2 linked regions of the Teredinibacter turnerae T7901 genome follow. The protein of the gene in region 1 interacts with the protein of each later gene in a pairwise test. Links are inferred from orthologs where the notes say so. Each region holds a gene or a part of one and is shown in the gene's direction. Other genes may lie near its edges. The genes, in order: ribD and accC.

The links.
Region 2: the proteins of ribD (region 1) and accC interact in binary tests that used the Escherichia coli proteins (3 or more experiments, as listed by UniProt). The link is inferred for Teredinibacter turnerae T7901 from one-to-one orthologs.

Annotation. Positions count from the first base shown.
Region 1 is NC_012997.1:4,090,629-4,105,728, reverse strand. The notes cover bases 11,368-14,339. They hold ribD (bifunctional diaminohydroxyphosphoribosylaminopyrimidine deaminase/5-amino-6-(5-phosphoribosylamino)uracil reductase RibD), read left to right. Parts: upstream 11,368-12,293; coding sequence 12,294-13,385; downstream 13,386-14,339. Other genes in these bases: ribBA (bifunctional 3,4-dihydroxy-2-butanone-4-phosphate synthase/GTP cyclohydrolase II), read left to right, coding at 14,103-14,339; TERTU_RS16415 (riboflavin synthase), read left to right, coding at 13,437-14,096; nrdR (transcriptional regulator NrdR), read left to right, coding at 11,827-12,294; dmeF (CDF family Co(II)/Ni(II) efflux transporter DmeF), read left to right, coding at 11,368-11,746. Also shown: TERTU_RS16485 (HlyD family secretion protein), read right to left, coding at 1-616; TERTU_RS16480 (MarR family winged helix-turn-helix transcriptional regulator), read right to left, coding at 638-1,063; TERTU_RS16475 (PQQ-dependent sugar dehydrogenase), read left to right, coding at 1,237-2,358; TERTU_RS16470 (CHAD domain-containing protein), read left to right, coding at 2,399-3,928; TERTU_RS16465 (ParA family protein), read left to right, coding at 3,916-4,671; TERTU_RS16460 (PilZ domain-containing protein), read right to left, coding at 4,677-5,006; TERTU_RS16455 (PilZ domain-containing protein), read right to left, coding at 5,033-5,401; TERTU_RS16450 (DUF3313 family protein), read left to right, coding at 5,609-6,295; energy-dependent translational throttle protein EttA, read right to left, coding at 6,367-8,031; TERTU_RS16440 (DegV family protein), read right to left, coding at 8,123-9,046; glyA (serine hydroxymethyltransferase), read left to right, coding at 9,348-10,616; more of dmeF, read left to right, coding at 10,766-11,367; more of ribBA, read left to right, coding at 14,340-15,100. UniProt on the Escherichia coli protein: Converts 2,5-diamino-6-(ribosylamino)-4(3h)-pyrimidinone 5'-phosphate into 5-amino-6-(ribosylamino)-2,4(1h,3h)-pyrimidinedione 5'-phosphate.
Region 2 is NC_012997.1:3,430,052-3,445,155, forward strand. Bases 7,666-10,641 are described here. They hold accC (acetyl-CoA carboxylase biotin carboxylase subunit), read left to right. Parts: upstream 7,666-8,471; coding sequence 8,472-9,812; downstream 9,813-10,641. Other genes in these bases: aroQ (type II 3-dehydroquinate dehydratase), read left to right, coding at 7,666-7,905; accB (acetyl-CoA carboxylase biotin carboxyl carrier protein), read left to right, coding at 7,991-8,455; prmA (50S ribosomal protein L11 methyltransferase), read left to right, coding at 9,864-10,641. Also shown: TERTU_RS13615 (DUF1631 domain-containing protein), read right to left, coding at 1-1,537; TERTU_RS13620 (adenosine kinase), read left to right, coding at 1,889-2,881; TERTU_RS13625 (DUF2333 family protein), read right to left, coding at 2,905-3,978; TERTU_RS13630 (copper chaperone PCu(A)C), read right to left, coding at 3,981-4,418; TERTU_RS13635 (N-acetylglucosaminyltransferase), read right to left, coding at 4,468-5,067; TERTU_RS13640 (protein-disulfide reductase DsbD family protein), read left to right, coding at 5,381-7,180; more of aroQ, read left to right, coding at 7,441-7,665; more of prmA, read left to right, coding at 10,642-10,763; TERTU_RS13665 (zinc-ribbon and DUF3426 domain-containing protein), read left to right, coding at 10,863-12,236; tRNA dihydrouridine synthase DusB, read left to right, coding at 12,513-13,505; DNA-binding transcriptional regulator Fis, read left to right, coding at 13,502-13,813; purH (bifunctional phosphoribosylaminoimidazolecarboxamide formyltransferase/IMP cyclohydrolase), read left to right, coding at 14,041-15,104. UniProt on the Escherichia coli protein: This protein is a component of the acetyl coenzyme A carboxylase complex; first, biotin carboxylase catalyzes the carboxylation of the carrier protein and then the transcarboxylase transfers the carboxyl group to form malonyl-CoA.

The DNA of each region.
Region 1 (15,100 bases):
TTTCCAGCTCTGCCAGGGCCTGTTGAAAGCGGGGGTGGCTTTCGACGGGCTCGTCGACTGCGCCGCCGAGCGAATCAGCGATGCGTTCCAGTTCGTGTTCACTGGCGGTAATTTCCAATTTCGCAATACGGGCGAGCATGGTGGCATCGTCAAAGTCCGCGTCGGATATCAGCTTTTGCTCAACCAGATTGGCTTCGCGTTTCTGCTTTTTATGCGCGTAGTTATATTTGGTTTTTGCCAGTGCCAGTGCGGCCTGCTGGCTGTGGTAGGCGGCTTTCTGTGAGGTGAGGTCGGTGCGAACCTGTTCCAGGCTTGCCTGCGCTTTGGCTACCGCAATTTTGTAGGGGGCCGGGTCTATTGAAAAAAGCAGCGCGCCTTCGGCGACAAACTGGTTTTCCTCGACGGCGATCTGAATCGCGGGCCCGGACACATCGGCGCTGACTGGCACCTTGTCGGACTTGACGTAGGCGTTGTCTGTACCAATATAGCGGCCGCCGTGAAGGTAAACAAACCCGATGGCTACCAATGCCACCAGCGGGACTGCGACTAACAGGGTATAGCGCAAAGCGCGATTGGTGGCCTTGCGTTCTGGATTGGGGGTGTCGTTACTGCTCATTTACCATCGAGCTCCTGTGATCTAGGGGGTGAGATTGCTACGAATTTTGTTCAGGGCAACCAATACCTGGTCAATCTCGTCTTGCGAGAGTCCTGCTGTTGCCATGGCTTTAATTTCCATGGCAACAGCGCTGATCAATACCAGATGCTGTTCGGCATCCGGCAGGGTGTAGAGACAGTAAGCACGTCGGTCGGTAGGGTGCGCCCGCCGCTCTACGAGGTTACTGGCAACCAGCTGATCAAGCTGACGGGCCAGTGTTATCGGTTGAATATTCAGCAGCTCCGCCAGTTCCACCTGACGTACGCCGGGATTGCGCGATATATGAATAAGCGCGCGTGCCTGGGCGTGGGTGAGTTCGCTGCCTGTCAGGCGCGCTTGAAATTGATTGCGCAGCAGTCGCGAAATGTCTGCCAGTAAAAAGCCAAAGCTATGGTCGGATGATTTCATGAGCCATCTATATAGTAAGGTTTGCTTATAATATGCAATGCTAGGTGAAAGTTGCGCGAAAATCCACCAGGAAATGCTTTGGATGCCCCGTGCTTGGCCAAGGGGAAGGTCTTTGCGGTATGCTGGGTGCTGTATAACGGATAACAAAACAGACCCGTCAGGAGAATTTGTGTATGCGAATTTGGCTCGCACTCGTGCTTACGACCTTGTTTGGTTTCACCCATGCAGCCCCGTCACAACCCCCAGCCTCGCCTTCGCTCAAGCTGACCTACTGCCAGCAGGTGCGCGGGGGCATTACCGATATAGAGTTTATTGACGCCGGGCAGGCGCTAATCACCGAGAAAGGTGGCCGGCTGTATTTCTTCAGCGGTTGTGACAAGCCCGCAACGGAAGTTACGCGTTTAAGTGTGGATGTGCGCTCGGAGCTCGGGCTTCTCGGGGTGGCCATCGCGCCGGGGCAAGAGTACGTTTATCTCTACTACGCACCGAAAGGTGGAACCAAGGTTATTACCCGTTTGTCTGCGTTTGAATTTTCTCGCAAAGCAGGAGTGCCGGTGCTCGGCAAAGAAAAAGTGCTTTTGGAGATTGAACAGCCCTACAACAACCACGATGGCGGCTCGCTCAAATTTGGTCCGGACGGCAATCTTTACCTGGGTGTCGGTGATGGTGGGTCAGCAGGGGATCCACTTGACGCAGGGCAAAACGAATCGCTGTTATTAGGCAGTATATTGCGCATAACTCCCGCGCCCAAGACTGCAGCCGGCTACAAAATTCCCGCAGGTAATCTGACAAGCTTTAACCCTAAGGCTGCGCCGGAAATATTGGCAATGGGCCTGCGCAACCCCTGGAAAATGAGCTTTGATAGCAGCGGAAATTTAATTGTTGCGGACGTGGGGCAAAATCTTTATGAAGAAATCAGCATTATTCCTCACAGTGCGATAGGCAAAAAACCACTCAATTTGGGCTGGCGGTTGCGTGAAGCGGCGCATTGTTTTAACCCAAAAAAAGACTGTATGAAACCCGATCTTTTAGAGCCGGTCTATGAATATGATCGGAGTTTTGGAGCGTCGATTACCGGTGGTGAAACCGTTAAGTTAAACGACCGGGAATTTTATACCTTTGCCGATTTTGCCAGCGGAAAAATCGGCGTTTTGGATTTAGCTGTGCCGGATGCATTGTTCTTGTCCGATGCGTCCAGTTCAAAGCATTGGACGACGTTTGGCAAATCGAATTCGGGCGAACTCTATATTGCTGATATCGAGGGCAATATCTACCGGTTGTCGCTGGATCTTTAATCTCTAACCTACATTCGCATTACGTTAAACAGGGTTGTTTATGCCTGATACACAAAGCCTCGCCTGGCCCGTTACTATTTTGGAGCCCGACCTTTTCGACAATGGTGGGCTCGGAGAAAAACTTTCGCTTGAGGTGCGTTCACCGCTAAAAGCGGAGGACGTCACTTTACTGGACGATTTCGACTGGCATCTGTGGCAGGACAACAGGTTGCTGGTGAAGAATGGGAACGAATATCAATTATTGGCACCGGCCGCCGAGCCAATCAGCGCCGTGCAGTCAGGGAGTCCGCAATTTAGTTGGGATTTTACGTCACCAGCTTTCGTCGAGGCGCTAGCTGATCGATTGACATTGCGGGCACTGCGCCCCATTTTAGCTGGCCGGGTGACGCAAGCCTGGTGGAATATTCGCGAGGCGGGCGAAGACAAAATCGTTTGCCGGTTGCAACTTCTGCATTTTCAAAATGAAACCCACAGCCAGGGCTATTGGCAATTAGTGCCCCTGCGGGGATATCAACAGGAATTCGATAAAGTTGCCCGCAGGATGGACAAAATATTAGGGGAGTCCCTGGCGAACCTGCCGGTGGATTTACATTTTATTCTTGCCGATTTAGCGCTGGACGACGCTCGCCCAAGAGCCGCGACTATTCGCCTCGATTCTACCGCAGCGAGTGAAGTGGCGGTTGCAGGGATGGTGTTAAATCTGGTGCGCGATGCTCAACGCCACGTGCCCGGTATTATCGAAGACGTCGATTCTGAATTTTTGCACGACTTTCGTGTGCAACTACGAAAAGCCCGATCACTCGTTCAAATTACCAAAGGCGCCTTGTCCGCCCCGCGTCAGGCGAGTTTAAAGACGCTGCTCGCTGATATTATGCGACCGACGGGTTTGTTGCGCGATCTCGATGTATTTTTATTGGAGCAGCAGTACTACCGTTCATTGTTGCCTGAAATACACCAGTCCGGGTTCGATCAATTGATTCGCAATGTGAAAAATGCGCGCAATCAAGCCTGTAAAACGCTTCAGCAGTATTTGCACAGTGATACCTATAACACCCATTTGGCCAGTATTATTGATCTCGCTGGTGAGCCTGCTGAGCTTGCCTCGACGAGCAGTCAACAACCCATTTATTTGCTCGTTAATCAGTTGATTTCGAAACGCTATCGTAAAATCTGCAGGAACGGGCTCGCAATTACGGACGATACGCCAGATGAAGACGTACACAATTTGCGGATTGAATGTAAAAAGCTGCGCTATTTGCTGACTATATTTGGTGAACTCTACGACGCGGCTACGTTAAAAAAGATTATCAAGCGCATGAAAGGTTTGCAGACTATATTGGGTAATTTTAATGATTACGCGGTGCAGCAGGAGTTTCTCGCGATGCAGTCGGCGAAAAGCCGTTCGCAACCTTTACAAATGGCCGTTAGTGGTTTGATTGCGGTTATTTTTCAGCAGCAGCGCCAGCTTCGCCAGCAGGTCTGCAGTGCAATCGAAGAATTTGCCGCCCCGGAAACCACCGCAATTATTGACACGCTGTTAGCAAAAGAGACTGAGCCATGCGAATTGTAGCTTGTTACAGTATGAAGGGGGGCGTGGGTAAAACCGCGACTGCTGTAAATATCGCCTACTGGGCGGCCAAGAGCGGGATTCGTACCCTCCTGATAGATCTCGACCCGCAGGGCGCGTCATCTTTTTATTTTCGCGTTAAGCCCAGTTCCAAGAGTTGGGGGAAACGTTTTTTTAACGCATATAAAGATTTACTCGGCCAGGTAAAAGCCAGCGACTACGATAATCTGGATATCTTGCCTGCGCATCTCAATTTCCGGAAATTTGACGTATTGCTTTCCAGTTTAAAAAAACGCAAGGCGCGGTTGAAAAAAATTCTCAGCGGTTTGTCGGACGAATACCAGCTGATCGTTCTCGACTGCCCACCATCTATTGGCGATCTTTCCGAGGCGGTGTTTGTCGCTGCTAACCCCATCTTTGTGCCGGTGATTCCGACCACCTTGTCACAGCGTACCTACGCGCAATTGTTGCAGTTCTTCAAAGAGAAAAAGTATCCTCATAAAAAGCTGGTGCCATTTTTCTCCATGGTGCAGGGGCAGAAGGCGCTGCATAAAAAAACCATGGAAGATATGCGCGCGCAGCACAGCAACTTTTTGGATGCAGTTATTCCGTTTTCTGTTGATGTAGAGAATATGGGGGAGCAACGGGCGCCGGTGGATGTATTCGCTCGGTCGCGCCCGGCGAACCGGGCGTATGTGGCACTGTGGAAAGAGATGGTTGCGCTACTCAACAAAAAAGCGAAGTAGAGGGCTTACTCTTCTTCGTCCAACCCGGTTACAAATTCCGCCAGAGCCGCCTGAGTGAGTTTGTCTGGGTCGGTGAAGGTCAGCCCTATTAAGTGTTCCTTCGTGTGTGCGACAACGGCCGCAAGACTCACAATATTCTGCTCCATCTGATCAATGTCTAAAGTGACCGAATCTCCCACACCAGGTCGGTTCTCGTTCAGCACCGCAATCAGCGCGCCCTGTTCGGAGATATTCACAACATGGGCTACGGCGGTTTGGTTGTTGTAGCTGATATGGCTGTGGAAGCGGGCGGCTATTCGCGCCTCGACTCGGCGGTTGGACTCAAGGTCAGACATCTAAAAACTCTCAATACATCAAATACTTAACTGATATGTAATAATTCTGCGAGCACCCGTTCTGCGGCATCGTTCTGGCCTAAGTTCAGCTCCAGCAGTCGCCTTAAGTGTGCCACACTTTCCACGTCAATGCTCTCGCAACGAAATCCTAGCAGCTCGCTGCTACTGTGAGCGAGACTGACTTTCATATGGATTTGCGCATCTTCTGAGAGCTCGATAACAACTTCCAGAGGCTCATCTACGCGAATTTCATAGTGTTCGGGGGTGCTAACCAACAGTCCGTTAAGGGAGATGTCGGCGATTGCAGCGACGCATTTGGCATTGCCCTGGATGAGGGTGGCATTGGTTTGATAGTCCACTCGGGTAAATCTGCGTCTTTCCTCAGCTTCAGACATATCTTGTCTCCAGTATTTCGGTTTTGCTTGCCCTAAGTCTAGTCACTGAGTGCGGGCCCCTCCAAATATCTGGCGCAAGGCCCAACAGCTCTCTAAAATAAGGCGAGCTAGTTGATGACGTTTAAAATAACAAACATGTCATGTTAATGTTCAGCGGAAAGTCACCTGCGCCGCGGTGAGATTCATAACAACAATGAGGAGAACGTTTTGGACCGTTTGATGACCTTTTTACCCTTTTCGAGGCTTTGCGCGTTGCTTTTAGCTACGTTCGTCGTGTGTTTTGGTGCGAATGTTCATGCGCAAAAGAACCCTACCGAAAACTTTCGAGTCTGGAAAGATACGAAATTTCATCGTTTTCTCGTGGATGGAAGCGTCGATTTTTCTAAGTACAAAAAAATAGCATTACTGCCGCTAGATACGAACTCTGCGACTATCGCGAATCGTACTCGTGAAACCATGCGTCGTAACTGGGAGCCGTTCGTGAGTTCCGGTATGGGTGACGTAGGCCGGTTTATCGAAGAGTCTTTGACAGAAGAATTTGCCGATGAAAAAGGCTTGGTTGTTACGGATAAGGGCGGCAAGGACGTTCTTATTGTTCAGTTTATCGCCAAAGAAGTAACCCCCAAAGCGCAATTGGATAACGGGCTCGATACCGTGGGTTCTAAAACGCTCTCAAAGTTGTGTTCTATGCAATTTCAGGTCGCAATTTATGACGCAAGCAGCAAGCAGGTGTTGGCTTTCATAGATTCAGACTTGCCTGTCGTAGCCAAGCCGTTTGGTAATGAGCGTATCGAAAACAACCGCGCCAATCAAAATCGGGCTTGGATAGTAGCGACGGATAGGCTGGCAAAGCTGTTTGTTCGCGATATGAACAAATTGACGAGCAACGATTAAGCTGCACAAACGCAATAAAAAAGGCGACTCCAACGGAGTCGCCTTTTTTGTGAGCGGCTGTGAATACAGCATCAACTCTTCAGTGGTTTGTACTTCACGCGTTTGGGCTGCGCATTGTCGCCTTTGCGTTTTATAAAGTCCTGGTGATATTCCGTGTAATCGCCTTCAAAGAACACCACTTCACTCTCGCCCTCGTAAGCGAGAATATGCGTTGCCACGCGGTCGAGGAACCAGCGGTCGTGAGAAATAATCAGTGCACAGCCGGGAAAGGCATTTATCGCTTCTTCCAGTGCGCGCAGGGTTTCCACATCGAGATCGTTTGAAGGTTCGTCCAGCAACAGTACGTTGGCGCCTTGTTTCAGCGTATTGGCCAGGTGCAACCGCCCGCGCTCCCCACCGGAAAGTTCGCCGACGCGTTTTTGTTGGTCGGTACCCTTAAAGTTAAACCGCCCCACGTAGGCCCGTGAGCTAACTTCGTAATTGCCGATTTTGAGGATGTCCTGTCCGCCGGAGACTGCCTCCCACACGGTTTTGTCGTCTTCAAGGTTTTCGCGGCCTTGCTCAACATAGGCCACTTGGACTGTATCGCCGACCACAATCTCGCCGGAATCCGGTGTTTCGCTGCCGGTAATCATTCTAAATAAGGTGGACTTACCTGCGCCGTTGCCGCCGACAATACCGACGATCGCGCCTTTGGGGATGCTGAACGACAGGTTGTCGATGAGCATCTCGTTGCCGAAACCCTTGCTCACATTGGTGAATTCGATGACTTTGTCGCCCAGGCGCTCACCGGGCGGGATATAGATTTCGTTGGTCTCGTTGCGCTCCTGGAATTCCTGCGATTGCATTTCTTCAAATCGCGCCAAGCGGGCTTTGTTTTTGGCGTGGCGGCCTTTGGGGTTCTGTCGTACCCACTCCAGCTCTGCTTTCATCGCTTTCAGGTGAGAGGCTTCCGCGCGCTTTTCCTGCTCCAGACGGGCCTCTTTCTGCTCCAGCCAGGTCGAGTAGTTTCCTTCGTAAGGGATGCCGCGGCCGCGGTCCAGCTCCAGAATCCAGCCGGCGGCATTGTCGAGGAAATAGCGGTCGTGGGTGATGGCCACTACGGTGCCGGAGAAGTTCACCAGAAACTGCTCGAGCCAGTACACCGATTCGGCGTCCAAATGGTTCGTCGGTTCGTCTAGAAGCAGCATATCCGGGCGCGACAACAGCAGGCGACAGAGCGCGACGCGACGGCGTTCACCGCCGGAAAGTTTGGTTACATCGGCATCCCAGGGGGGAAGGCGGAGGGCATCCGCCGCGACTTCCAGGGTGTGATCCAGGTTGTGGGCGTCCCACGCCTGAATAATATCTTCGCAGCGTGCCTGCTTTTTCGCCAGATCGTCAAAGTCTGCATCGGGCTCTGCATAAGCTGCGTAAATGCCGTTCAGTTCATTCAGTGCATCGACAGCTTCCTGCACGCCTTCTTCCACATTGCCGCGAACGTCTTTGTCGGGGTTTAGATGGGGCTCCTGGGGCAGGTAGCCAACTTTGATGTCCGGCATGGGGCGGGCTTCACCGATATAGTCGGTATCCAGCCCAGCCATGATTCTCAACAATGTGGATTTACCGGCACCGTTCAAACCCAGAACACCAATTTTTGCACCGGGGAAAAAAGAAAGGGAGATGTCTTTCAGAATTTCGCGTTTTGGCGGCACGATTTTGCCGACGCGATTCATGGTATAGACGAATTGAGCCATAGGGTTGAATCCTGCTTTAAGGCTTGGGTTTAAGTTGCAACGGGGCGGCAACTTAGCCGATGCGCACCCTATTTTCAATCGATCTGCTGTTTCAGCGCGACCAATTGTGGGGTGCAGTGGCGACCGCTAGTGAGAGTGAGCCAACACTGGTATAAATCCCAGCTGCCATACTCGCAACCGCAGGTATGAGTTTAACTTTTTTTTGTTTCGCCAGCTGACTCAGTGAGGCGTAGCCGGGCAGGGTGCGCAGCTCCTCGACGGCGCCGGCGTATGTCAGGGTGATAATCGGGCTGTACAGCCCCGCCTCGATCCGGTCGCAGGCATGTGCGAACACGGCGCTGACCGCTTTTTCGAACCCCCACACACGACCGACGGCAGCTGAGCTGTCGTTGGTATTGCAAATCACCGGGTGTATGCCCAGTGTGCTGGCAACCAGAGCTTGCGTCCAGCCCACGTTTTTTTCGTTGCGTTCGCGGGATCTTTCAAGGGCTGTCAGGGGGGAGCGGGGCACAATAAACGTGTGTATAAGTGACGACAGCTTGTTCATTTTGCGGCGCACATCGTCTTCGTTGTCACCTTTGAGCAGACGACGCACTGTTTCAACCGCAAGCAGGCCCTGGCCCGCGAAGACTGTGCGGCTGTCCATCACCCGGATTACCGCTTTGCGATCACCCAACTGTTTTTGTATTCGGGTTACAGCTGTATTCGCGTTCAGGTAGGTTTCTCCCTGAGTTCGATTCACTGTTTGGACAATGATAGTGTCGTACCCTGCATTCAGTTTGCGCTGAATAGCTTTTTCGAAGGCGTCGCTGCTCGGTGCTGAAGTAAAAACTGTGTTCTTGCGGTCAAACTGGCCGGTGGCAAACGCGAGCAGCGCCTGGCTCTGATCACAGGGATCGGTGTACTCCACCCGGTTGACTGTGTAAGTGAGGGGGACAAACGAAATCCCGTAGCGGGCGCAAACTTCGTTAGGGAGGCTACAGGCGGAATCGAGGATAATGGCGGTTTTCGGCATAGTGAATCCTTACAACAATGACCGGGCGAGTGGTGTCGCGCCCTGAAAAGCAGCCCTCCAGAGCGGTCGGCCATTGTTCTGCAAGTCGCGCATTTTTACCAGTGCGAGTTGGGCAACTCGTGGAGCCAGTCTCCAAATCCATCTAAGCGATGAAAACCTGCGTAATACATACTTCAGACGGGAACATCAGCGAAGGGGCGAAACGAATGCTATTTTGATGTGAATTTAATCCCTATTCCTGTAGAATGCGCTCCCTTCTTTTTTCGCTGCTCCAGCATTCGCAATTCTCGCGGAGAGACTTATGTTTGATAAGACCCAGACCATTGCTGATTTTGACCCCGATGTATGGCAAGCCATTGTTGATGAAGGCGTCCGCCAGGAAGAACACATTGAATTGATCGCTTCCGAAAACTACACCAGTCCACTGGTGATGGTGGCGCAGGGTTCAAAACTCACTAACAAATATGCGGAAGGCTACCCCAGCAAGCGCTATTACGGCGGTTGTGAGTATGTGGACAAAGTCGAAGAGCTGGCCATAGAGCGTGCGAAAGCATTGTTTGGTGCGGATTACGCTAACGTTCAACCGCACTCCGGCTCGCAGGCGAACTCCGCCGTATACGCCGCGCTGTGCGCGCCCGGTGATACCGTCCTGGGTATGAGCCTGGACCATGGTGGCCACCTGACTCACGGAGCCAAGGTTAACTTTTCGGGCAAAATGTACAACGCAGTGCAGTACGGTCTGAACCCGGAAACCGGCCTGGTCGATTACGAAGAAATCGCCGCACTGGCTCGCGAACACAAGCCAAAAATGATTGTTGCCGGTTTCTCTGCATACAGTCAGGTTCTGGACTGGCAAAAGTTTCGCGACATTGCTGACGAAGTCGGAGCTTACCTGATGGTCGATATGGCTCACGTGGCCGGTCTGGTTGCCGCTGGTGTGTACCCATCTCCAGTGCAGATTGCCGACGTAACTACCACGACCACCCATAAAACCCTGCGCGGTCCGCGCGGTGGCATTATTCTGGCGAAGGCCAACCCTGAAATAGAGAAAAAATTGAATTCCGCTGTATTCCCCGGCGGTCAGGGCGGGCCTTTGATGCACGTAATCGCCGGTAAAGCGATTAGCTTCAAAGAAGCGATGAGCGACGAATACAAAGCGTACCAGCAGCGTGTGGTCGACAACGCAAAAACCATGGCAGCGACCTTTATCAAGCGCGGTTTCAAAATTGTGTCTGGCGGAACCGAGAATCACCTGATGCTGGTGGATCTGATCGGTAAAGACTATTCCGGGAAAGATGCCGATGCAGCGCTGGGTGCGGCCAATATCACCGTAAACAAAAACGCTGTGCCAAACGATCCTCGCTCACCCTTCGTGACCAGTGGTCTACGCGTCGGTACGCCGGCAATAACCACTCGCGGGTTCGGCGAAACTGAAGTAGTCGATCTCACCAACTGGATGTGTGATGTTCTGGAAAGTCTGGAGGCCGGCAACTCTGAAGCGGTAATTGCGGACGTTAAAGCCAAGGTGCTGGACGTGTGCGGTAAGTTCCCGGTCTACGGCAGCAACTAGCGGCGACTACTAGACTCGGCGATTATTAAGAGCAACGCTCGAGAAACCTAAAACCTGCCCGGTGCCGCCGCGCAGGTTTTTTTATGTCGATCAAGTTTTGCAGCCTCTGGAGCAGAGCGAAATATTCACTGCAACGTTATAATTTAGCTATGCCAGCTTATAAACTCGAACAATTAAAACACGACCACGATTTTGCGCCGCACAACCACCGTGGCGAGACACGCACGCTCTATGTGGTCGCCCTTACTGCGGTGACCATGGTCGTCGAAATTGTTGCCGGAGCCGTTTATGGTTCGATGGCGTTGCAGGCTGACGGCTGGCACATGGGCACCCACGTTGCAGCATTCATGATTACCTTGTTTGCCTATCAATACGCGCGCCGCAACAGTGATAACCCTGCCTATAGTTTCGGCACCGGCAAAGTGAACGTGTTGGGTGGTTTCGCCAGTGCGGTGGGGCTTGCGGTGGTCGCACTGGTAATGGTAGTGGAATCCTGCCAGCGATTACTCGGTGAGCCCGAAATTCATTTTAATCAGGCAATTGCGGTGGCGGCCTTTGGCCTTGTAGTGAATGTCATCAGTGCGTTCTTGTTACAGGACGATCATCATCATGGTCATAGCCACGGTCCTGGGCATGACCATGATCATCACCATCATTCCACGAAGGATCACCACCACAGCCATCACGAGGATGATCCACCCGAGGATCAGAATCTACACGCCGCCTACCTGCATGTGCTTGCCGATGCTTTGACTTCGGTACTGGCGATTGTTGCTCTGTTAACCGGTAAGTTCCTTTCCTGGTACTGGCTTGATCCGGCGATGGGGCTTTTGGGGGCGACAATCATCGTGATTTGGGCTTTGCGATTGGTTGGGCAGACAGCGCCAACCTTGCTGGATGCCAGCCTTCCCGAGTCAGACGTTGCGGCGATCAAGCAGCGCGTGGAGTCGGAAGGGGACTGCCGCATCAGCGACTTTCACGCGTGGCGTATCAGTGGCAACCACTATGCGGTTGTACTGTCGCTGGTGAGCGAGCGGCCTCGTGCGGTAGAAGACTACAAAGCGCTACTGGCGGGCTATCCACAGTTAGTCCATGTATCGGTGGAAGTACACCCGGCCAAGGTTGCCTGAGCGGCCCAACAGCCAGCGAGTAGGGTGAAATTCTGCTACTATGCGCGCTGTTTTTTCCGCTCATACTCGCAGACTCCACTATGCACTGCCCCTTCTGTAACCAAACAGATACCAAAGTTATCGATTCCCGCCTGGTCGCTGATGGCGTTCAGGTGCGTCGCCGCCGTGAATGTCAGGCGTGCCACGAACGTTTTACCACGTTTGAAACCGCTGAACTGCTTATGCCCAAAGTCATCAAACAAGACGGTACCCGCGAGCCGTTTGATGAAGAAAAGCTTCGCAACGGGCTGCAGCGCGCGCTCGAGAAACGGCCAGTTAGTGTGGAAGCCATAGAAACGGCCCTGCACAACGTTCGTCATTACCTGCAAGCGCTCGGCGAGCGCGAGATAAAGTCGCTGGTGATTGGCGAAAAAGTGATGGAGGAGCTGCAGAATCTCGATCAGGTGGCTTATGTCCGTTTTGCATCGGTGTATCGCAGCTTTCAGGATATCAGTGAATTCAGGGCCGAGATTGACCGGCTCCAGAAAAAGCCCGACGAGACTGCTTAATGGACTTTTCCACAGCTGACACCGTATTTATGCAGCAGGCGTTACGTCTGGCTGAAGAGGGCTTGAACACCACAACACCTAATCCCAGGGTCGGCTGTGTGCTGGTGAAGGACGGCGTTGTTATTGGCGAAGGTTACCACCACCGGGCTGGGGAGCCCCACGCCGAGGTCAATGCGCTAAAGTCTGTGATCGATCGCCAGCAGTTAGCGGGCGCCACGGCCTATGTCACGCTGGAGCCCTGCTCGCATACCGGTAAAACCGGGCCCTGTGCGGACGCCCTAGTGGATGCAGGTATTGGTCGTTTGGTGTACGCGATGGAGGATCCAAATCCGCTGGTCGCTGGCCGAGGCTTGGATAAATTACAGCGCGCGGGTGTTGTCGTTGACGGTCCCTTACTCGAAGAAGAAGCCCTCTCGCTCAATCTGGGCTTCGTAAAGCGTATGCGCACTGGCTTACCCCTGGTGCGCTGCAAATTGGCGATGAGCCTTGATGGTCGCACTGCGATGCGCAGCGGCGAAAGCAAATGGATTACCGGCCCAAGCGCGCGAGCCGACGTGCAAAAATTACGCGCCCGCAGTTGTGCAATTATTACGGGTGTTGAATCTGTATTGCTCGATGACCCTTTGCTAACGGTGCGTTTGCCAGAGTGCGAGCGCCAGCCCATCCGGGTAATCGTCGACAGCCAGCTGCGGGTCGATCCCAGCGCGGAAGTGTTTCGCCAGCCGGGAACAACTCTGGTGGCTACTTGCGATGCGGCCAAGGCGTTGAACAGTGAGCTGGACACCTGGCCGCTTCCGGAAAAAATGGGTCACGTCGATTTACGTGAACTTCTGCTCGGTTTGGCTGAACATTACCAGTGCAACGAAGTACTGCTCGAAACCGGGGCCAAGCTCGCTGGTGCCTTTGTGGCAGCGGGGCTGGTGGATGAACTCATTGTGTATGTGGCCGCAAAGCTGATGGGCAGCGATGCGCGCCCCTTGTTGGAACTGCCAATTTTAACCATGGGTGCGAGCCTGGAACTTACGATTAAAGACGTGCGGGCCGTAGGGCCTGATTGGCGAATTACCGCGATTCCGGACCCGGAATCCTGACCTAGGCAGCCGCCAACGTATTTGCTGGGCACGTTAAATTGAGATTCAACTATGTTTACTGGAATTATTGAAACGGTTGGACAGATTGTATCCCTCGAACGTCGCGGCGGAGATGTGCGCTTGCGCGTGCGCGCTGCGGACATGTCATGGAGCGACGTGGCGTTGGGAGATTCCATTGCCACCAACGGCGTGTGCCTCACGGCAGTTGAGTTGCCTGGCGATGGCTTTGCCGCAGACGTATCTCTTGAAACACTCAGCCTCACGTCGATAGGCAGCTGGAAATCTGGCACAGCAGTGAACCTGGAAAAAGCACTGACGCCGCAGTCGCGTCTGGGTGGCCATATAGTCAGCGGTCATGTGGATGGATTGGGTGAAGTCGTTGAGCGTGCGCCGGATGCCCGCTCAGAGCGTTTCAGTATTCGCGCCCCGCGGGAGCTCGCCAAATACATCGCCCACAAAGGCTCAATTACTGTGGATGGAACAAGCCTCACCGTTAACAAAGTGAACGGGGATGTTTTCGAGCTCAATATCGTGCCCCATACGATTGAGCGAACCATTATTGGAGAATACACAGCCGGGACACAGGTAAACCTGGAAGTGGACGTTATTGCCCGCTACCTGGAGCGCCTGTTGCTGGGCGAAAAAGCCGCAGAAGCGGTAACCAAAGGCGTGAGTGAATCTTTTCTCGCCGAAAACGGATACTTGAAGTAGTCAGCTATGCAGCTTAATACCGCAGAAGAACTTATTGATGATATTCGCCAAGGGCGAATGGTCATTCTGATGGATGACGAAGATCGCGAAAATGAAGGCGATCTGATTATGGCCGCCGATCAGGTACGGGCCGAAGATATCAATTTTATGGCGCGCAACGCACGGGGGCTTATTTGTTTGACCCTGACCGAAGACCGCTGCCGTCAGTTGGATTTGCCATTGATGGTGCGCGACAACCGCGCGGTGCATTCGACCAATTTTACGGTGTCCATTGAAGCGGCCGAAGGTGTCACCACTGGCATCTCTGCTGCCGACAGAGCGCGCACGGTGCGCGCTGCGGTGGCACGGGATGCGAAGCCTCGCGATTTGGTGCAGCCCGGGCACATCTTTCCGCTTATGGCGCAAGCCGGCGGCGTTTTAAGTCGCGCGGGGCATACGGAAGCCGGTTGTGATTTAGCGCGCTTGGCCGGTTTAGAGCCGGCGGCGGTGATCGTCGAGATCATGAACGAGGATGGCTCCATGGCGCGCCGTCCGGATCTGGAAAAATTTGCCGCCGAACACGGCATTAAAATGGGCACGATTGCCGATCTTATCCACCATCGTGTGGTACACGAGAAAACCGTGGTGTGTGTTAACGAGCGGAAAGTCTGTACCGAGCACGGTGAATTTACGTTACGCACCTACAAGGATTCTGCGCGGGGTGAGCTTCACTTTGCTTTAATCAAAGGAGATATAACCGGTGACGAACCGGTGCTGGTGCGCGTACATGTGGGCAGCACCGTGCGGGATGTACTCACCATTCAGCATGCGAATCAGGCCGACAAACCCTGGCATTTCCAGGCGGCGATGAAACGTGTTGCCGCAGAGGGTCGCGGTGTGCTGGTGTTGATTTGTCACAACGAAACCACCGCGGAGATTGAAGAGAGCATCGATTGGCTGCTCTCTGGCAAGCAGGTGCGCCCAAAGCAGGACGTTGGTTACAAGCAAGTCGGTACCGGCTCGCA
Region 2 (15,104 bases), 650 kb from region 1 along the record:
CGCTGATTTCATCATTTACCCGCAACTTAACTTCGCGCAGCTTTTCCTCGCCCTGCGCTTTTTCGGTCGCGCGTTTTTCCATTAGCTCCTGGCGGCGAATAATGTTCTTGGTGTAGCTACTGAATTCGAGCAACAACTCCGTAATCATTTTTACGTCGTTCTCAAACTCATTTAAGATACGGTGCACAACATTTTTTATTTTGTTGTACATATCGTATTGCGCAGTGCCATCGTTGGCGACCCAACTCGCACCAGCTTCCGCCAGGTTATTCAGCAACACCCGCGCAGGATGTTCTGCTTGTTCGAAAAAGCCGGGGTCAATAAACGCAATCTTTAGAAATGGCGTGTGCAAATAACTCAATAGCGCTTTGATAGAGTCCGGGAGATTTTCATCGTTCAGCATATACTCGAATAACATACCGACCAGATCGATGGTCTGCATATCATTCTTTTTCATCGCTCCGTCTTTATCGTTTTCCTGCAACTGGGCATGGAGTCGAGCTTGAATCTGACCGACGTCCAACGCCACCAGATTACTACCCAAGGTTGCGGAATCGACTGGCTGGCCGCCCGCACCTTGCAGCGACTGCAACGCTGCAAGTAAGTCATTGGAAGATACCACCACACCATTTGCGGGCAATGGCGCTGTAGCGCCAGCCACCAACTCGTTTTGGAGGCCGCGAATCGCCTGCAACAGGCTCGCCTGGTACTCTTCCGGCGGCAAACTCGGGTCGGGCATGCTCTCCGGTGCCGGCATATTGACCATCACATCCGACGCCACCATATCACTGTCGCCTTGGAGCGCAGATGCGGGCGCGGCACCCGAGGGAATTGTGTATTTTAAATGCGGCAGCACTCCCTGCCCCTGCAAGTACTGATTTATGTCCTCACTGATTTTCGCAACAGAGCCGAGCAGCTGATCGTCGTAAATTTTGTAGGCGAGATGTTTCGATTTTTGATCCAAAGGCACCAGTTTGAGTGCTTTTCGCAGGGACTCACAAAACTGCACCGGTGCCGCCGGGTTTGAGCTCTCGGTGACATGATCGCCGCCATTCAACACCGCGAAACGCTGATTTAACGCCCACAACGGCTCTGCGAAATAGGCATCAGCGCGCTGGGTAATGGAGGATATCGCAATAGTTTCTTCGAGATCTTCGTTGTTGACCAACGATAATTCACCCTCAGTTTCACTGCCAATCCGGGTATGTAATTCGCCTTTTTTGAACTTAACAAAACCCTCGGAAAGATAGCCACAAAAATAGCGCTCCAGCTCGGCACGGCTCTGGCGCAACAGACGTTGAACCTCGTTGTACTCGCGCGCCTCTTTATCGGTTTTCGCCCGATCGATCTCGTGGTTTAACGCTTCATCCAGGGTTTTTAAATATTCTCGAAAAGCGGTACGAGCGTGCTCCGCAGCCAAGCCCTGGCACGCTTTCAAATGCGTCAACACGTCTGCGCTATCAAGGCGCGTTAAAGCAGACGCCCTGCGCTCCTTATCGCCACCTTCGTTATTATTATCTCGAATCAATCTTGACATAATGCCTCTGAAAATCCGGATTTTGTTCCTTTAAGAAACTTACCACGTTACCTGGCAGATCACCCGTAATAACTGCGCAGAAACTTTAAAACGTAAACAAACCCGACACCTGTTGCAAAAAAATGCTGTAATCGACTGAGGCTGATTTTTTAACTATAGCTGCCATGCCCCGGAAAAATTGCAATAGATAGACGTTTAATTGCGCCGCACGTCGCGGAATACAGCAAATATTGCACAGTAGAAACCGCTGTGCAAATTAGATGCCTCACGCGCCAATTTTTGCACATATCGCTTGCCCTTTCCAAACGCTATAATCTGCGCCCCCATCCGAAAACAGGAACCAATACCGCAATGACTCAAATTGACATCTACGGCCTGGGCGCCGCTCTTTTAGACACGGAAGTGGAAGTATCAGACGGTGACTTATCGGCGTTGAACGTCGAAAAGGGTGTAATGACTCTGGTGGATGAGCCTCGCCAACATGAACTTATGGCGTCACTCAAAGGGCATTTGGTCGCCTCAAAGCGTGCCAGCGGTGGCTCAGCAGCGAATAGCATTATTGCAGCCAGCTATTTTGGTTCGCGCACTTTTTACTCCTGTCGTGTCGCGAACGACGAAAACGGCGAATTTTATCTCGCAGACCTGGCCAGCGCCGGAGTGCAGTATCACAGTAGCAATGGCAGTAACGATGGCATCACCGGCAAGTGTTTGGTGATGATTACACCAGACGCCGAACGCACCATGAATACCTTCCTGGGCATTAGCGAACAACTCTGCTTCGACGATGTGGATGAAAACGCGCTGAAACAGTCGAAGTATGTGTACATCGAGGGGTATCAAGTCACGTCCGAGTCCGGTCGTCCAACCGCGATTAAACTTCGCCAGCAAGCTGAAGCACTTGGTGTGAAAACTGCGCTGACACTTTCCGACCCCGCGATTGTTAAATTTTTCCACGATGGGATGCGGGAGATGGTGGGAGATGGCGTCGATATACTTTTCTGCAACGAACAGGAAGCGCAGAGCTTTACTCAGTGCCACGACCTGAAAGGCGCATTCGAAGCCCTGAAAACCCATGCAAAGACTTTCGCAATTACCCGTGGCAGCGAAGGTGCATTGATTTTCGACGGTGAAGAGCGCATTGCTGTATCTGCGCCCGAGGTCAAAGCGATCGACACTAATGGCGCGGGAGATATGTTCGCCGGTGCGTTTTTACATGCACTCAGTCAGGGTAAGAACTACCGGACTGCCGGCGAATTCGGATGTAAGGCCGCCGCGCAAATCGTCACTCAGTTCGGGCCCCGGCTGCAACCAGAACAGTACAAAGCACTGGTCGCCAGCCTGTGAAAAACTGGCTAAAACAGGGTCACTTAACCCTGTTTTAGCAGCTCGCGCAAATCAATGATCGCTGCATTGGCGCGCGAAATATAGTTGGCCATCACCAGCGAGTGGTTAGCCAACATGCCAAACCCGTTACCGTTCAAGATCATTGGGCTGTACACGGTTTGCTGCGTGCCTTCAAGCTCACGCACTATTTGCTGTACGCTCACTACCGCATTTTTCTTTTCGAGCACGTCGGCAAAGTCAATTTCCATTGCACGGAAAAACTGGATTAACGCCCAGGACGTCCCCCGAGCTTCATAGAACACATCGTCGATTTCCATCCACGGAGTTTTCACCTCCATTTCTTCGGGCAGCCGGGTCGCATTAGCCGCTCCCGGTGAGCCCGCCAGATCGGTATTCAAGCGGCGCTGCCCCACGCTCGCACTCAGCCGCTGCGACAAACTACCCAGGCGTGTTTCGACGGTACTCAACCAGTAATTCAAATTGTCAGCACGGGTATAAAACTGCGCTGACGGCTCGTTAGGGTCGGACAAACGTTTAAGGTACGCGCGCAACGCCTTAACACCTTCGCCATATTCCTTTTCAGTGGCGGGTAGGAGCCAGTTACTGTTATCGAAATTAAACTGCGGCTCGGCAGCGGCAAGATCTTTATCTTCGGTAGACTGAGATTGGGAACGACTGTACGCCTCGCGCATGGCTTTGGTGAGATCGCGCACCTGGATAAGAACCCCGTACTCCCAATTGGGAATATTGTCCAACCACACCCCCGGAGGAGCCACATCGTTGGATAAATAACCCCCGCGTTTGTTGAGCATGGTGTCGACCACATTGATCAACGCCGATGTGGTTATTACTCCGGTAACCAGGCGAGATTCATCTCCACCGACTTCGCGTACTGCCGCCTCGCGCACATCGAAAGGCTCGGGTTCGAAGCTCCAGATTACCCCTAACACCAGCGCGACCAGTAAATACACCACGATAACGCCAGCGCCAATGCCAAACCACCGGTTTGACTCTGCCATATCCGAGCGCCAGTCTTTCCAACCGGTTGTTAAGCGACTTCCGGCACTTCGCGCCGAAGCTGTAATTTTCTTAAACATAATTATCGTTCCTTCACTGTCACTTCAGTAGTGACTTTTAACCCGCCTTCAAATTCCAGAACCAGATCAAAGGTTTGGCCAACTGGCGGCGCGTCCTCCACGTCAAACAGCATTAAGTGGTACCCACCTGGCTGAAACGCAAGAGCCGCATGTGGATCCAACCGCAAATGCTGTACCGGCCGCATTTTCATCAAGCCGTTTTCATAGATGTTTCTGTGCACTTCAATATGGTCGCTTAAATCCGAATGCAAGTAGTTAAGCGTCACCATCGCGGATGAATTATTTTTTAACGTCATGTACACCACCGCTGTCTTCTGTCCTGGCGGTAATTGAGGCATAACAGCAGCATCCACTGTAACAGGGTCCGGGGGAGTGGTTTGTTCACATCCAGGTAGTAACCAAAGAAGCAACCACACTATCGGCCCGGTTAGCAACCGCATTCAGATCTCCTCATCCGCATAATTGGGCAAGCGCCCAAATACGCCTAAATTATAATGGCGGCAGAATAGCTATTTTGGGTGATTTGGATAACCGAATATCACCGCGTATCCGATAACCTTGCGCAGCTTTTTTCATCTGCTTGTAGAGCCAGCGCCCCTCAGCATCCGTTCGCGCATAAATCATGACACTTTCATTCGTCTGCGCAACCCGCTGTGCCAACGTTGCCAACAACGGAAGCAGACTGTCGCGCTGACCACTGAGTACCGCAGTAGAAAGTGGATACTCATCAATAGCATCTATTTTACCTATGCGTTTTATGCTCGTCGTCCGCACCGCAGACTCGGCCGGCAAGGCGCGATTCATTTGTTCCATTTCCCGGCGCAGGTCGGCTAGCAGCTGGTGCTCCGGAAAATACGCCTCCGCTTCACGTAGCAGCACGCCCGCTTCGCGGGTCCGGCTGCGAGCCAACGCCTGCCGAACACCTTCGGCAAACTGGATAACCATCGCCTGCAAACCCGCCCGCGCTTCAGAATTGGCAGGATCGAGGAGAAGTACCGATTGAAATCGATCATAAGCATTGTTGTGCGCAGGCTCGGTCAGGTGACCCTTGCGAAACGCTTGCTCAGCCTGAACTAACAGATTTTCCACCAAAACCTGCTTTGCGGTCCTGGCCACAGGTACAGACTCTGACGGTGGAAGTGGGGTCTCCTTCACGACAACGGAAGCCCCGCAACCACTCAAAACGACGATGGCTGCCGCCAGTCCAACACTAAAAATTAAAGCGCTAGGCGCCCGCATTGTGGAAAACCCCTAAACTAATCTGTGAATTATGACGCCAATGTAGGCCTGGGTTTCACTTAGAATGAACTCCGCTTAGCCGCGGAGGTCTCTGAGCTACGGTTGATAAGTAGGCACTAGACCCCGTCAATTTGACGCAACATAACACACAAGCCGTAATACTATGACTCGCTATTTTTTCAAAGCCTCCGCGGCAACGCAATTTTCCCTGCGCTATTTTCTCTCACTGAGCTTATTATTCGTCGCTTTTCAGGCATACGGCGATACCTACAATTTTGGTGCGAGCAGCAACAATGATGACTTCCTGAGCGTGGACCAGGCGTATCAGGCGAATGTCGAACTCCACAATAACAGCCTGGAAACAGACTGGACCATCGCGCCAGGTTACTACCTGTACCAACACCGCTTCAAAATGGAAGCCTACAACACTGAGCAGCGCGAAGAGCTCGAGCTGCAATTCGCCCCTGGCCTACGCAAGTACGACGATTACTATCAAAAAGAGCTCGAGGTGTATTACGACAATACCACCTTCAAAAGTGCTCCGCCCTCTATCAAGCCTCCCTACGAATTACTACTGGTTTCACAAGGGTGTGCTGATGCAGGCCTCTGCTACCCACCGCGCAAACAGTACTTCCAGGTGGATACTGACGGCATTGTTGTTGAGACACCGGAGTCGACCATAGAGTCCAGCGCGAGCACAGCTGTAACACAGAAGCCTTCGGCTCAAGAGCAAACACCAGCTTCACCATCGCAACCCTTTAACCCGTTAATTTTGCTTGGTGCTTTGCTTGGCGGACTCATTCTTAACCTGATGCCTTGCGTATTCCCGGTCCTTTCCCTGAAAGCACTTAGCTTTGCCTCCAATAATCACCAGGATGGCAAGCAGCATCTGCACGGCTGGGCCTACACCCTTGGCGTGGTGATCTCGTTTTTAATCGCAGCGAGTATTATTCTGGTAGCCCGACACACCGGCGAAGCGCTCGGCTGGGGATTTCAGCTGCAACAGCCCCTTTTTGTTGTGATTCTCGTATACCTGTTTTTAGTGATGGGACTGAGCCTGTTTGGCGCATTCCATTTCGGCACCAGCTTGATGGGGGCAGGCCAGGGACTGACCACCGGTGATGGACTCGGCGCATCCTTTTTTACCGGCGTACTTGCGGCCGTGGTCGCCAGCCCCTGTACCGCACCGTTTATGGCCACAGCGCTCGGCGTTGCCCTTACGCAGCCAGCCCCCCTCGCGCTTTTGGTCTTCGCCTGCCTCGGTTTCGGCATGGCGCTCCCCTTCCTTGCGCTAAGTTACAGCCCCGCGCTTGCGCGTTATTTACCCTCTCCCGGGCCCTGGATGGATGTACTGAAACAAGTACTCGCCTTTCCGCTGCTGGCAACCTGCGTATGGCTTCTCTGGGTACTGGGTAACCAAAGTGGGGTGACGGGCACCGCTATGGCGCTGCTAGGCGCCCTATTCCTCTACTTTGCCCTATGGTTGACGCAGTTCGAACCAAGATCGACGATCTTACGCTGGATCAATCGCGGCCTTGTGTTGGTGAGCCTGCTCGCGGTTGCGCACTTCAGTTGGCATCTTACCGACTACAAGGCCACGAGTTCCGGGACCTACGACAAGTGGCAGACCTTTTCCATGGAGCGACTCAATGAATTGCGTGAACAGGGCGAACCGGTATTTGTGAACCTGACGGCAGATTGGTGTATCACTTGCAAAGTGAACGAACGGGTCGCTTTCAGTTCACAGGATTTCTTCAATCACGCATTAGATAAAGACGTTAACCTGCTGATTGGAGACTGGACAAATGCCAACCCCGAAATCGAAGCACTATTGGCTGAGTTTAACCGCAGCGGGATTCCTCTGTACTTAATGTTCCCTGCAGGTGGCGGCGACGCTGAGATCCTGCCACAATTACTCACGCCAAAAGCCGTAATCAACGCAATCGATCGCGCGGTGGAGTAAAAAAACACCAGCGCTATCCAAACCGACTTCGATCATATAACAACCACTAATTTCATGAACGTCGGGAATATTGAAGCAAAATGCGGTGATTGTCAGCAAAACGGCAATCACCCATAGACATCAGCCGCCAAATTAGGCACAATCCCCTCCAGACATCTCGAAACAGCGTTTTTACACGCAAGTCGAGACATTTCTGCGCTTTTAACCTCATTTTTCTTAAGCTAAGTCGTTAAAAACTTTCTTAAGGCACAGGAATTTTCATGGCTACTATTCTGGTGCTTCACGGGCCAAACCTTAACTTACTAGGTACCCGGGAACCCGAAATCTACGGGCGAGAAACCCTTGCAGATATCGACCAGAAGCTTATGACGCTTTGCCTTGAGCGGGGCCATCATCTGCATTTTCTGCAAAGCAACGCCGAATACGAGTTGATAGACCGAATCCACGACGCACGCAGGGAAGGCGTTAACTTTATCGTGATCAACCCCGCTGCGTTTACGCACACCAGTGTCGCCCTGCGCGATGCGCTTGCAGGCGTCGGTATCCCTTTTGTTGAATGCCACTTATCGAATGTATTCAGCCGTGAAGCCTTTCGTCACCACTCCTATTTTTCCGACATCGCGGTCGGAGTGGTCTGCGGATTTGGCTCACAGAGCTATGAGCTCGCGCTGCAAGCGGCATTCAATTATCTGGATAAAAACAAGCCCGAACAAAAACACAGCTGAATATCGTACCGGAGGAGTGCCGACATTCCTCCCGCAACAACAAAACACAGACCTAGTCACAGCACACAGCTACTGAGAGGACACAATGGACATTCGCAAAATCAAAAAACTGATCGAATTGTTGGAGGAATCCAACGTCGAAGAACTGGAAATTAAAGAAGGCGAAGAATCTGTTCGCATCAGCCGTGGTGGTGCGCGCTCAGCCGCCGCTCCCATGCAAACAGTATTTCAACCTGCGCCGGTTGCCGCGGCACCTGCACCAGCCCCCGTGGCCGCTGCGCCCGCTCCGAGTGAAGAAAAAGCCCCGGAAGTGGCAGGCCACAAAGTGGTGTCCCCTATGGTTGGCACCTTCTACCGTTCGCCAAGCCCCGGTGCTTCGGCGTTTGTCGAAGTCGGTCAGTCTGTAAAAGCTGGCGATGTAGTGTGCATCGTTGAAGCGATGAAGATGATGAACCAGATAGAAGCCGATAAATCCGGTGTGGTGGAAGCGATTCTGGTGGAAGATGGAGAGCCTGTAGAGTACGACCAACCTCTGCTCGTCATTAACTAAGAGCGGGGTAGCCATCATGTTTAACAAAGTCCTCATTGCCAACCGGGGCGAGATTGCACTGCGCATCCTGCGCGCCTGTCGCGAACTCGATATCCCAACTGTGGCGGTCTACTCCAAAGCAGACCGCGATCTAAAACATGTGCGCCTGGCGGACGAATCTGTATGTATCGGCCCCAACGCGTCATCAGACAGCTACCTTAACGTCCCCGCTATTATTGCAGCCATGGAAGTCACCGACGCCGTTGCGGTGCATCCCGGCTACGGTTTTCTGGCAGAAAATGCTGATTTCGCTGAGCGTGTGCAAAAAAGCGGTTTCGTTTTTATCGGCCCGGATGCAGACGTTATCCGCCTGATGGGCGACAAGGTTTCCGCAATTGAAGCAATGAAAAAAGCAGGTGTACCCACGGTACCCGGCTCTGGTGGGCCACTGCCCGGCGACCCGGAAACCTGCATTGAAATTGCGCGCCGCATCGGCTTCCCGGTCATTATTAAGGCTGCTGCTGGCGGTGGCGGTCGCGGTATGCGCGTTGTGCACACCGAAGCCAGCTTGTGGAATTCGATTCAAGTCACCAAATCCGAAGCAAAAGCGGCTTTTGGCGACGATACCGTGTACATGGAAAAATTCCTGCAAAACCCACGTCACGTGGAAGTGCAGATTATTTCCGATGGCCAGGGCAACACTGTCCACTTGTTCGATCGCGACTGCTCGCTGCAGCGCCGCCACCAAAAAGTGTTGGAAGAAGCGCCAGCGCCCGGCATCCCGGAAGAAGTGCGACAGGAGGTCTATCAATCCTGCGTGCACGCCTGTAATGAAATTGGCTATCGCGGTGCCGGCACCTTCGAGTTTTTATACGAAGACGGCCGTTTCTACTTTATCGAGATGAATACGCGTATTCAGGTGGAGCACCCCGTATCGGAAATGATCACGGGTGTCGACCTGATTAAAGAGCAAATTCGCGTTTGCTCGGGCGCAAAGCTCAGCCTCAAGCAGGAAGACATCACGATCAAAGGCCATGCGATTGAGTGCCGCATTAACGCGGAAGACCCCAAAACTTTTATGCCCTCACCTGGCCTGGTCGAAAGCTATCACGCTCCCGGTGGTTTAGGTGTGCGCATGGATTCTCACCTGTATTCAGGATACCGGGTACCGCCCTACTACGATTCCATGATCGCCAAAGTCATCACCCACGCGGAAACGCGCCGTGAAGCCTTGCGCCGCATGGAAGGTGCGCTCGACGAACTGGTGATTACCGGCATCAAAACCAACACCCCGCTGCAAAAAGAACTGGTTCGCGATGAAGCCTTCATTGAAGGTGGAGTCAATATCCACTACCTTGAGAAAAAGCTCGGTCTCTAAGCCCTTCCCGGTGTGAACTTCGGTTCACACCGATCTATTTTCGGACGTTACATGCCCTGGCTACAATTGCGCATCAACACCACCCGCGAACTGGCGCCGCGCGTTGAATACGCCATGGCAAAATCCGGGTCGCTCGCGGTAACTTTGCAAGACAACGCAGACCACCCCATCTTCGAACCCGCTCTCGGCGAAACACCTCTCTGGCAGGAAACCCGTATAGTCGGTCTGTTTGAAGCAGATACCGACACCACCGCCATACTCGAACTGGTACTCAAGAAGTCCGGGCTGAGCGAAGCTCAGCATCAGTGGCACATTCTTGAGGACAAAGACTGGGAGCGGGAATGGATGACGCACTACCAACCCATCCAATGCGGCCCAGGTTTCTGGATCTGCCCAAGTTGGACGGCACCGCCGGACCCACAGGCGGTCAACCTGATGCTCGACCCAGGCCTTGCATTTGGTACAGGCACCCACCCCACAACCTTTTTATGCTTGCAGTGGCTGGCCGGGGAAAACCTCGCCAATAAAACAGTGATCGATTACGGATGCGGCTCCGGCATTCTTGGAATAGGTGCGCTATTGCTTGGCGCAGTCTCGGTTACCGGAACCGATATCGACCCGCAAGCGCTGATGGCCACCCAGGAAAACGTTAAGCGCAACAATTTGCCCGCCGAAAGCTTCCCTGTTTACTTCCCCGACAAGTGCCCGGAGAACCCCGTCGACATTGTGCTGGCCAATATTCTTGCTGGACCACTGGTGGAGCTCGCGCCCGCACTGTCTGCACTGCTTAAACCCGGCGGCCGCTTGTGTCTTTCCGGTGTCCTTGAAACTCAAAAAGACGACCTCCTGGCCGCCTACGAACCCACCGTCGAGATCGAACAGGTGTTTCAACGTGAAGAATGGATCTGTATCACCGGCACACGACGGGCGCTCAAATCCGCAAAGGAATAATTTACGCCCCCGCCGTGAGCGTATAAACTTCGCGTAAACCCAACGCCTATAACGCATTAGCGCCGTAAGTTAACGGAGATTCTCAGGACTAGAGCCCCTATGGCAGATTCAATTACCCGCTGCCCAAAATGTCACACCTCGTTCCGCATCACCCAGGCACATCTCAGTTCAGCCAAGGGTGCGGTGCGTTGCGGCTCCTGTCTGAATATTTTTAACGCTAAAGAGCATTTGGTTGCCCCTGGCGAGGAACCCACCCCGGCAGCGTCTGCACCGACTAAAAAGCCTGCACGCCCGTTAACCAACAAGCCGAAAACGGCCAAACCAACCAACCGCGGTGCTGCTAAGAGCGCACCTGCCGTCGCGCCCAAGCCCGTCCCCAAACCGGTTCCCGCAGCGCAGAACATTCGCGACGACGACGATATTCTGATAAGCGACGATATGGATATCGACGACAACCTGGGTGTTGAAGACGATCAGTTTAGTCACGACCACCACGACAACATCATCTACAGCAAAAGCCTCTCATCGACAAAATCCAATCTTTTCGAGCGCACAGAAGAGGACGACAAAGACAAGAATGATGAGAACAAGCCCGATGAGTCCTGGGCACTCAGCCTCCTGGAGGATTCGGAAGACGACACTCCTCTCCCCAGCTTCCGCAAAGACAGCAGCAAGCATGTCGCCGTTGAAGATGTACAACGCGCTTCCCGGCACACAGCAACGGGAGAATACCGCGCTGTCACTGAGCGCACGCCCACTCCAGAAGAGGATGAAGCCCAGGCGTTTATCACAGAAAATTATCCAGAGATGCCACCAGAGCAGGTGGAAGAAGAGCTTCGCCGCAACACCAGCGCCCACCAGCCGGTGTTCACCACCATGTCGGACGAAACCCAGGATGAATACGCCGAACGCGAGCCGGAACCGGACTTCAGCCAACCGCTGATCCACGCCATTGAGCCAGAGCCAGTTGAGTTTTCTTACGCCCGCAGCTACACACTCTTGGAATCCAACTGGTTGTGGGCACCGCTCACCTTGGTCGCCGCCATAACCCTGATCGGCTTACTGGCCTGGGTCAATTTCGATCATTACAGCCGAATTTCGCCTTACCGCAGTTATTACAGCAAGGCCTGCTCGGTTATCGGTTGCGAGTTACCTGCACTGATCAGCCGCAAAGATATACGCGCAGTTAATCTGGTAGTGCGCAGCCACCCGACGGTTGCGGGCGCCTTCATCGTGGACGCCGTACTGCAAAACACGGCGGAATTCGACCAGCCCTTCCCTTCGCTCGATCTGGTATTTACCGATGTTGGTAATAAACCGGTGGCAGCGAGACGTTTCCACCCCGCCGAATACCTGGCTGGAGAGATGGCGGGCAAAACCCAGATGCCCAGCCAGAAATCTGTTCACATCGTCCTCGAGATCGTCGACCCGGGCCCCGATGCCGTGGGTTACCGCATCGAAATCGCAAAGTGATCTTTCTCGAAAAAAATACAAGCCCTCAAATTGCTATTTTTTTGACCAAACTGCTCACTATGTGCATTCCCAATACCGCCAACAACGGGTATCATAGCCGCCTTTTTTGGGGTGGCGCACGTCTGCGTTAGCAGGCATTACACCTACTGCTTTAAAGCCTCAGAGATAAGAGGCGCCGACCACACAATCGCCGCAGCGGTATTCGAACGGCGAAGGCAAAGAGTTATAACCCTACTCACCAGCGAGATTTACAAGCCGTTCTTGGGGGAGAATCGTTTGTTCCACATTGGCAATTACGCTATCACAAGCATCGCATTGCTGGCGCCCATGGCGGGGGTCACAGACGCACCTTTCCGACGTATTTGTCGCGAAATGGGCGCGGGTCTGGCCACCTCCGAAATGGTAACCAGCGACGTTAACTTGTGGCAAAGCCGCAAAACCCGCGCTCGCCTGTCTGCCCTTGAACAGGAGCTGGCACCGGTGAGCGTACAAATTGCTGGCAGCGAACCTCAAATGATGGCCCAAGCGGCTGTCGCTGCGGTCGTGCAAGGCGCACAAATTGTCGATATCAACATGGGCTGCCCGGCAAAGAAAGTTTGCAAGAAGGCAGCAGGCTCAGCCCTCCTGCGTGACGAAGCGCTGGTGGACGCCATCACCCGGACAGTGGTAGAAGCTGTTGACGTACCCGTCACGCTCAAAATTCGCACCGGCTGGGACACCTCCCAGCGCAACGCGATAAACATAGCCCGTATCGCCGAGAACAATGGCATACAGGCTCTGGCTGTTCACGGTCGCACTCGCGCCTGCCGGTTTAACGGCACGGCAGAGTACGACACCATTGCTCAGGTGGTGAACAGTGTGGCTATTCCCGTAATAGCCAACGGCGACATAGATTCGCCGGCTAAAGCCCGCAAGGTGTTACAACACACCGGCGCACAAGCCGTGATGATCGGCCGCGCGGCACTGGGGAATCCCTGGTTGTTCGGGCAAATAGAGCAGTTTTTGGAGCAGGGTGAAATTCGAGAACTTCCCGCCACTTCAGAGGTTTGCAAAACCATTGAACGGCATCTGACCGACTTAACCTGTTTCTATGGGGAAGAAGCAGGCGTTCGCATAGCGCGCAAACACACGCGCTGGTACCTGCAGGGGTATCGCGACGCTGAAACATTCCTCAAGCATTTTAATACGTTAAATACTCTTCAATCACAACTAATGGCCGTGCGTCAGTTTTTAGAACGGTCAGTAACACATGAGGAAAATGCAGCATGAACACAGCGGATACGCTAGTACGAGAAGGCGCTCGGGAATTAAGCCAGCCGGCCAATAGCGAAACATACGCTAGCAGCCAAGAGCCTTCCTTAAGGGATTGCGTAGAAAAAGCCGTATCTAACTATTTCCAACACCTTGAGGGACAGGACGTCTCCGATGTGTACGACATGGTACTCGCCGAAGTCGAAGCGCCTATGCTGGAAGTAGTTATGAAATATACCCGCCACAATCAAACCCGTGCTGCGCACGTTCTTGGCCTAAACCGAGGCACTTTGCGCAAGAAGCTCAAGCAATACGGTTTACTGTAAGTGCATCTGTTGTTGCACACCTGAGCAGCAACAGACACTCGGGGGCCTTCAGGGCCCCTGCTATACTCCAATCAGCCCGCGCGAGAGCGCACCAGACGGACGGGCAGCATTCAGCAGAGGCACCTCGCGTGTCGAAAACAGATTTAACGGCTATTGCAGACTCGCCAAATATCGCAACCTGCAATACCAGGCACACCGATAAACTCCTATAAGGAACGCATACATCCATGACCAACGTCACTGATTTCGTTAACATCAGACGTGCACTGATTAGTGTTTCCGATAAAACCGGCATTGTGGAATTTGCTCAGACACTCAGTCAGCAAGGCGTAGAAATACTCTCCACAGGCGGTACTTACAAACTATTGCAAGAAAGCGGCATTCCCGCGATCGAGATTTCCGATTACACCGGCTTTCCAGAAATGATGAGCGGCCGGGTTAAAACCCTCCACCCGAAGGTACACGGCGGCATTCTCGCCCGCCGCGGCACCGATGATGCGGTTATGGCCGAGCACGGCATCAACCCTATCGATATGGTGGTGGTTAACCTCTACCCTTTCGAAAATACCATTGCCAATCCGGACTGCGACCTCCCCACCGCAATCGAAAATATCGATATCGGCGGGCCGACCATGGTGCGCGCAGCGGCCAAAAACTTTAACGATGTCGCCATCGTAGTAAACGCCAGCAGCTATGCCACCGTCACCGCAGAAATGGCAGCCAACAACGGCGCGGTGAGCAATGCCACCCGCTTTGACCTGGCGGTGCAGGCGTTCGAGCATACTTCCGCTTACGACGGCGCAATCGCAAATTACCTCGGCCAAAAAGTTGAAGGCGGTGAAGAGTCATTCCCTCGCACTTTTAATTTGCAGTTCGAAAAATTGCAGGGCATGCGCTACGGCGAAAACCCTCACCAGGCGGCGGCTTTCTACAAAGAAGCCAATGCCACTGAGGCGAGCATTACCACTGCCGTGCAACTGCAGGGTAAAGAGCTTTCCTACAACAACGTGGCTGACACCGATGCGGCATTAGAAACCGTCAAGCTGTTCGAGACTCCCGCTTGCGTTATCGTCAAACACGCCAACCCCTGTGGTGTTGCGATTGGCGACAGCATCCTGGAAGCCTACGAAAAAGCCTTTGCCACCGATCCGGAATCCGCCTTCGGCGGCATCATCGCATTTAACCGTGAGCTGGATGCCGAAACCGCCGCCGCCATTGTCGAAAAGCAATTTGTGGAAGTGATTATCGCCCCAACAGTCGCCCCCGCCGCGAGCGAAGTGGTCAGCGCCAA